2 regions of the Shewanella sp. 0m-8 genome follow, and region 2 is predicted to be linked to the other one. Evidence: predicted binding sites of a transcription regulator. Region 2 holds the regulator's gene; the other holds the start of a gene.

Region 1 (3,854 bases), on a different contig from region 2:
ACATGCTTGATAAATAAGCTTTTTTAATAGATCTTTTGTACGTTCGATATACGAAAGATCTAAAAACTCATCAGGTTGATGAGCTTGCTCAATACTACCGGGGCCGAGTACTAAGGTTTGGCAACCTAGCGTACTGATATACGGCGCTTCGGTGGCATAGTTAACCACTTCTGGCTGGCTTTCACTGAGTTGTGCTACCAACTGGGTCCAGCTGCCATCTTTTTTATCTGCAAACGCCTCTGAACCTGGGTATAAAGGCGCAACGCTGATACAGCCTGGATAATGATTGCACACTGGTTCAAGATAGTTGGCAACCATTAACTCTAAATCGGCTAGTGCGAGACTGGGGATGGGTCGAAGGTCAATATGTAGATCGCAGCAGCCACAGATCCTATTGGCCGCGTCCCCGCCATGGATATGTCCAAAATTCATGGTTGGATAGGGCACACTAAAGGCATCTTCTCGATAATTATCGGCTAAGTGCTGTTTTAGCTTGAGGAGTTGTCCTGTAACCAAGTGCATGACCTCGATAGCATTAAGTCCTTTTGCTGGATCTGAAGAGTGACCACTGCGACCAGTCACTCGTATACCTTGGGTAAAATGCCCTTTATGCATATACACCGGCTTTAGGCTGGTGGGCTCACCGATAATGGCATAATCAGGCGAAATTGATTTCGCTGCTGCAAATGCCTTCGCGCCGTTCATGGTCGTTTCTTCGTCGGCACTGGCTAAGATATGCAATGGACGCTTAAACTTATCCATTGGTAGCTCTTTTAGTGCCTCTAGCACTAAAGCAAAAAAGCCTTTCATGTCACAGGTCCCAAGGCCATACCAACGATTATCTTTTTCTACTAATGAAAATGGGTCCTGGCTCCAGCGCCCTTCATCAAAAGGGACGGTATCTGTATGCCCTGCCAGCAATAACCCTCCCTGGCCTTGACCAAACGATGCGACTAGATTGTATTTGTCACGAGTATCTGTCACAGGTACAGACTGGCACTGCATCCCTAAATCGCTAAACCAAGTATGCAATAGTTCTATGACAGCTTTATTGCTCATGTCGTGCTCAGCTTCGAGTGCACTAATAGAGGGTGTTGCAATCAGTTGGCTAAAACTACTTTTAATCTCTGGAAGTGCTTTCATTAAAAAATACCTAAATATATATTCAAATATATTGCATAATTAATTTTGCGTGTTAGTCTATCAAACAGCTAAGACAACTACCACACTTCGATGATCTGTTTAATGAGAGTATATATGTTCAATCTGGTTAAATTAATAGTAATTAAGGTTAATCATACCCACTTCCTGCGACGATAATCTTGTCATTAATGGTGTTCAGCCAGGGCTTAAGTTGTGCCCATTCTTTTTTCCGTTTTGTCATCTAAATTCAAGATTAAGGTTTTAAAGTCATAGACTATGAAAAATATAGCCATTATTGGCGCTAGTGGTTACACGGGCGCACAGATCACCTCTCTTATAAATGCCGAATCGACATTGTCGGTTCAAGGTCTTTATGTCTCTGAAAACAGCCTCGACAAGGGCAAGCCTCTGTCTGAGCTTTATCCGGCTTACAGTCATATATCACTGAGCTTAAATCCGCTCACGGAGGGTGCTAAACAAACTATCGTTGCGACAGCTGATGCCGTCGTACTAGCGACTGACCATGCGGTAAGTTTACACTTAGCTGCTTGGTTTTATCAGCAAGGGTTAGCGGTATTTGATTTAAGCGGTGCATATCGGTTTTCCGATATAGCACAATATCCTAAGTGGTATGGTTTTACTCATGAATATCCTGATGTACTTGCTAATGCTGTTTATGGTTTAGCCGAGTGGAATGCAGAGCAAATAGCCAGTAGTAAGATGATTGCTGTACCAGGTTGTTATCCAACAGCATCGCTAACAGCACTTAAACCTATTGCGCATTTGCTGACCGATGTTTTACCCGTAATTAATGCCGTTAGTGGTGTGACCGGGGCCGGCAGAAAAGCTCAACTGCATACCAGCTTTTGCGAGGTAAGCTTGACCCCTTATGGGGTACTTGGTCACAGGCACCAGCCAGAGATTGCCACTCAATTAGGGCAAGAGGTTATCTTTACTCCCCATCTTGGTAATTTTAAGCGCGGTATTCTTGCAACCATCACGGTGCAATTAGTTGCGGGCACTTCAGTTAGCGATATTGAAACAGCGTATCAATATTATGACTCTGCCGAGCTTGTCACGGTAAAACAAAATCAATTCCCTAAGGTGGATGATGTGGTGCAAACACCCAATTGTCATCTAGGTTGGAAGTTCGATGAACAGAATGGTTATTTGGTTATCGCTAGCGCTATTGATAACTTAATGAAAGGGGCCGCAAGTCAAGCGCTTCAGTGCATAAATATTCATTTTGATGCGTCAGTAACAGCATAAGTTGGGAGAATGGAGGTGAACATGACTAATTTTACAACGACGCAAGCTAAGCCCGTTATGGTGCTCAAGGTTGGTGGCGCATTGTTACAGTGTGAGATGGGAATGGAGCGGTTAATGCAAGCTGCAGCAAGCATAATCGCTAATGGCCAGCCTCTGATTATGGTGCATGGCGGTGGCTGTTTAGTTGATGAACAGCTAAAAGCGAATAGTTTTACATCGGAAAAGCTTGATGGTTTAAGAGTCACCCCGCAAGAGCATATTCCTATTGTAGTGGGGGCATTGGCGGGGACTTCAAACAAAATATTGCAAGCGGCAGCAATTAAAGCGGGTGTAACCAGTTTAGGTATGAGCCTTGCGGATGCAGGAATGATGACGGCAACAATTAAAGATCCGCAGTTAGGGTTAGTCGGTGAGGTTGAGCCCAAAGATGCTAGTTATCTTGAATTTGTTTTATCAAAAGGTTGGATGCCAATTGTGAGTTCCATCGCAATTAGTGAAGAAGGCAAGATGCTAAATGTTAATGCCGATCAGGCGGCAACGGCCCTGGCTAAGTTGGTTTCAGGTTCATTGGTTTTACTATCAGATGTTTCAGGTGTGCTTGATGGTAAGGGCCAGTTAATTACGAGTTTGAATAGAGAGCAAGTCAATGAGCTGACCAAGATCGGTGTTATCGAGAAAGGAATGAGGGTCAAGGTGGAAGCTGCATTAGATGTTGCAGAGTCCATGGGGCAAACCGTACAGATTGCTTCTTGGCGTCATGCAAAGCAATTAATCGCGTTAAGCAAAGGCGAGACAGTTGGCACACAGATCCAGCCACAAATTCAGTAATAGGAGAGCCATCTTATGCAACATTTACTATCGATAAAAGATTTAAGCCAGCAGCAGTTACTCGACTTACTGGCTTTGGCGAAAAATATTAAGCGTAACCCTGCTGAATACAAACATGCTCTAGAAGGAAAAAGTGTGGTGATGCTATTTGAAAAACCATCGCTGAGAACTCGAGTGAGCTTTGATATCGGTATCAATAAATTGGGTGGTCATTGTTTATATTTAGATCAGCAAAATGGCGCGCTAGGTAAGCGTGAACCTGTATCAGATTTTGCGGCCAATATTTCTTGTTGGGCAGATGCCATTGTTGCCAGGACTTTCTTACACTCGACAATTGAAGAACTTGCTGAGCATGGCACAGTGCCGGTGGTTAACGCGTTATCTGATCTTTACCATCCTTGCCAAGGTCTAGCAGACTTTCTAACTTTGGCTGAACAATATGATGATGTAAGCAAGGTGAAGCTAGCTTATGTTGGTGACGGTAATAACGTGACTCATTCATTGATGTTTGGTGCAGCCATCTTAGGGGCTCAGTTAACCGTGATTTGTCCTCCAGGCCATTTTCCAGACGGAAAAGTTGTGTGTGAGGCGCAAGAGCTGGCTGCTAAGCATGG
Region 2 (3,854 bases):
TATAGCGTGTCAGAACCATAGTTTGGTTTTGTTCTAGTTAAAAGAGTTTAATCACTCAGTCCTAGTCGCTTAATCGTTAAGCCATCACCGCTTACAGACGCGTTTTAGTTATTTTACATGTGAGATAATGTGAGCAAAGTAGATTTTCTTGCTTGCTTAAGTTGTAGTTAGTTCAAGGAATTGACTATTGATTTTAGTTATTGTGCGTCAGTTAATGATATTAATCACTAAAGTTGTCCATAATGTTGCCGAAAATTAATTATGCTAAGGGTTACTTATAATAATGGATAGTCAGGTTATGCCTCGTGAACAGCTTGGAGTTTGTGCAGAAGGAAACTTGCACAGTGTCTACTTAATGTTTAATGCTAATGATAGTGTTGAGTCTGACATGCGCCCTTGTGTGGCGAATGTGGCTCAGTATATTTATGAATTAGCAGATCAATATTCTGATAGTGCCTTTAATGGTTTTGTTGCCATTGGTGCTAATTATTGGGACACCTTATACCCCCATGCTCGACCAGAAGAGCTAAAACCTTTCCCTGCGATGAATCGAGGTAATCGAGATGCACCGGCTATCGAGTATGATTTATTTGTGCATATCCGTTGTGATCGTTTTGATATTCTGCACTTGGTGGCTAACGAAGTTAATCAAATGTTTGAAGGCTTAGTTGAACTCATTGATGAAGAGCGTGGCTTTAGATTCATGGACTCTCGTGATTTGAGCGGCTTTGTTGATGGCACCGAGAACCCTAAAGGACGTAGTCGTCAGGAAGTTGCATTAATCGGCGAGGAAGACAGCCGTTTTAAAGGCGGAAGTTATATTCATGTACAAAAGTTTGCCCATAACTTAAGTAAGTGGAACCGTCTGCCAGTCAAGAAGCAAGAAGATGTTATTGGGCGTACTAAAGCGGACAATATCGAGTATGCATCGGCTGATAAACCGCTTACGAGCCACATTAAGCGTGTTAACCTGAAAGACAGTGAAGGTAAGTCTATGGAGATCTTAAGGCAAAGCATGCCTTATGGTTCAGTTAAAGAGCAAGGCTTGATGTTTATCTCTACTTGCCGCAATTCAGTTAATTTCGAAAAGATGCTAGAGAGCATGGTGCATGGCGATAGTGAAGGCAACCATGACCATTTAATGCATTTTACTCAAGCATTAACTGGTTCGTCATTCTTTGCGCCATCATTAGACTTTATGATTACAGCGGGCTAATTCGCAAGGTTTTACTGACTCATAAAAAACGCACAGTAAAGTGCGTTTTTTATTGGGCGTAACAAAGTGAATTATTCGCGCTAAGCTTCGTCTTTATCCCAATAATTGGTGGGGCGTTTGGCGTAAACTTCGTTGACAGATTTTACTAGCACCTTGTTATTTTCTGGGTATACAACTACGTCATGTATGTCTCGGTTACCAACGACCAGAAAAACAAACTCTTGCTCACTATGATTGACGAGTTTATGAGACACACCCGTGTCAGCGTTAAAGCAGATATATTCTCCCTGACTAAAAGGGTGAGGCTCGCCGTCAATGTATAGCGTCGCTTCGCCATGCATCGCGTAGATATGCTCTTCTTCTTTTGTATGGTAATGGGCAACAGCTGAGGACTTACCTGGCGCTAAGCGTTCCATGGTCACGCCAATTTTTTCTCCACCGGCGGTATCGCCAATGTGCTTTTGCTCGCTGGCATACTGATCTTCATGCTGCCAAGATTCCCAGCATATATCGTTGATATTTATTATTTTACTTTTATTCATTATTTGCCCTCGACTAACAGTACTGTCATTGAGGATTATAACGATTATTGCTCGAGAGAGAAGCTGCTATTCAATATATTGTATAAAACATAGTGTTTCATACAGGGGGCATTAAGCTAAATGATTGGGTTACGGTGCAGAGCCTAGGTAAACGGTCGAGTGATGGAGGCTGATTATGCAACAAACAAAAAATGCTGTAGCCCTGAGGGTACAGCATTTAAAAAAATCGTCGCTTTATGTTTAGTCGGCGTAATTAATCAGCATAATTAAACAGTGACTTAACTGTCTCTAGCGTGTCTTCAATGCTATGGATACTAGATGGACAGATGAAAATCGTATCATCACCAGCAATAGTCCCCAAAATACCCTCAGGCTTACCTATTGAGTCGAGCAGACGCGCGATTAATTGCGCTGCACCAGGGCTAGTTCTGACAACAATCATGGCTTGGTTATGGTCAACATCCAGTACCAGGTTTTTAAGCGGGCTTCCGGCAGTAGGAACGCCAAGCTCTGCAGGAAGGCAGTATACCATCTCTTGCTTTGCGTTACGGGTTCTAACCGCGCCAAACTTACTTAGCATACGAGAAACTTTAGATTGGTTTATATTGCTAAAGCCTTCTGCTTGAAGGGCGATAACAATTTCACTTTGAGAGCCAAAACGCTCCTCTTTTAAAATAGATTTGAACGTCTTAACTAAATCATCTGGGCTTTTACTAGCTTGCATATATTATTATTCTTTATTCAAAAAAATCTGCTTTATCATGAATATTTTCGCCGTTTTTGTCAATTGGTATTCGTTTTTTTGAATAAAAATTCATTAATAAACCCAGTTAGACTCAATGATTCAACTTAAGTTAGAATGATTATTCTAAATTTTGTTATGCTAATTTATTATGGTTTTAGCTCTGTATCGCTGATGTACACTCACTTTACTCATTTACCATCTTACATTAGCGTTCTAGATTATATTCAACACGACTAAGGGATAATTGAATTTTTTTTGTGAATCCAGTACTGTTGCGGCATTGGAAAGGTGGATCTAAATCACAAAAATCTGAGAATTGACGGAGATCATTATGAAAGTTGCTGTACTTGGTGCTGCTGGTGGTATTGGCCAGGCGCTTGCCCTACTGTTAAAAACTCAATTACCTGCGGGTTCAAAATTGTCGCTTTATGATATTGCCCCTGTTACGCCAGGTGTTGCGGTTGACTTAAGCCACATCCCTACTGCGGTAGAAGTAAAAGGTTTCGCTGGTGAAGATCCTACTGCTGCACTAGAAGGTGCTGATGTTGTACTTATCTCTGCGGGTGTTGCTCGTAAGCCGGGTATGGATCGTTCAGATCTATTTAACATCAATGCAGGTATAGTTCGTAATCTAGTTGAAAAATGTGCCGCGACTTGCCCTACGGCATTAATCGGTATCATTACAAACCCTGTAAATACAACCGTAGCCATTGCTGCTGAAGTATTGAAAAAAGCGGGTGTTTACGACAAGAACCGTTTGTTCGGTGTTACAACGTTGGATGTTATCCGTTCAGAAACGTTCGTTGCTGAAGCAAAAGGCTTAAACGTTGCAGACGTTAAAGTTAATGTTATCGGTGGGCACAGTGGAGTGACGATTCTTCCGCTGCTGTCACAAATTGAAGGCGTAAGCTTTACCGATGCAGAAGTTGCAGCATTAACGACACGTATCCAGAATGCGGGTACGGAAGTTGTTGAAGCTAAAGCGGGTGGCGGTAGCGCAACCCTATCTATGGGGCAAGCTGCATGTCGTTTCGGCTTATCACTTGTTCGTGGTCTTCAAGGTGAAGCAAATGTGATTGAATGCGCCTATGTTGATGGCGGCAGTGAGCATACTGAGTTCTTTGCACAACCTGTTGTACTTGGTAAGAACGGTGTTGAGCAAGTCCTTGCTTATGGCGATGTAAGCGCATTTGAAGCGAATGCTCGTGACGCTATGCTAGATACACTAAAGGCTGATATTGTGCTGGGTATCGAATTCGTTAAATAAACGATGACTGACCTCTTGTGGGTCATAATAAAAAAGGAGCCTTAGGCTCCTTTTTTGTTTCTCAATGGCATCAAGGTGCTAATT

The links. The regulator ArgR, encoded in region 2, controls arginine synthesis, uptake and breakdown. The targets are predictions, from matches to a motif close to ANTGAATANNTATTCANT.
Region 1: argC (N-acetyl-gamma-glutamyl-phosphate reductase) is a predicted target of ArgR. The motif match lies at 1,153-1,170, and genes of this name have one in related genera.

What each region holds. Positions count from the first base shown of each region.
Region 1 covers NZ_JBRIMB010000010.1:135,547-139,400, reverse strand. The annotation lists gene argE (acetylornithine deacetylase) at 1-1,143, opposite strand, end outside; gene argC (N-acetyl-gamma-glutamyl-phosphate reductase) at 1,420-2,412, shown strand; gene argB (acetylglutamate kinase) at 2,434-3,240, shown strand; gene ACVBIO_RS07385 (ornithine carbamoyltransferase) at 3,256-3,854, shown strand, end outside.
Region 2 covers NZ_JBRIMB010000002.1:88,974-92,827, reverse strand. The annotation lists gene ACVBIO_RS01610 (ABC transporter ATP-binding protein) at 1-37, shown strand, start outside; gene ACVBIO_RS01605 (Dyp-type peroxidase) at 284-1,216, shown strand; gene ACVBIO_RS01600 (cupin domain-containing protein) at 1,297-1,758, opposite strand; gene argR (transcriptional regulator ArgR) at 2,012-2,482, opposite strand; gene mdh (malate dehydrogenase) at 2,835-3,770, shown strand.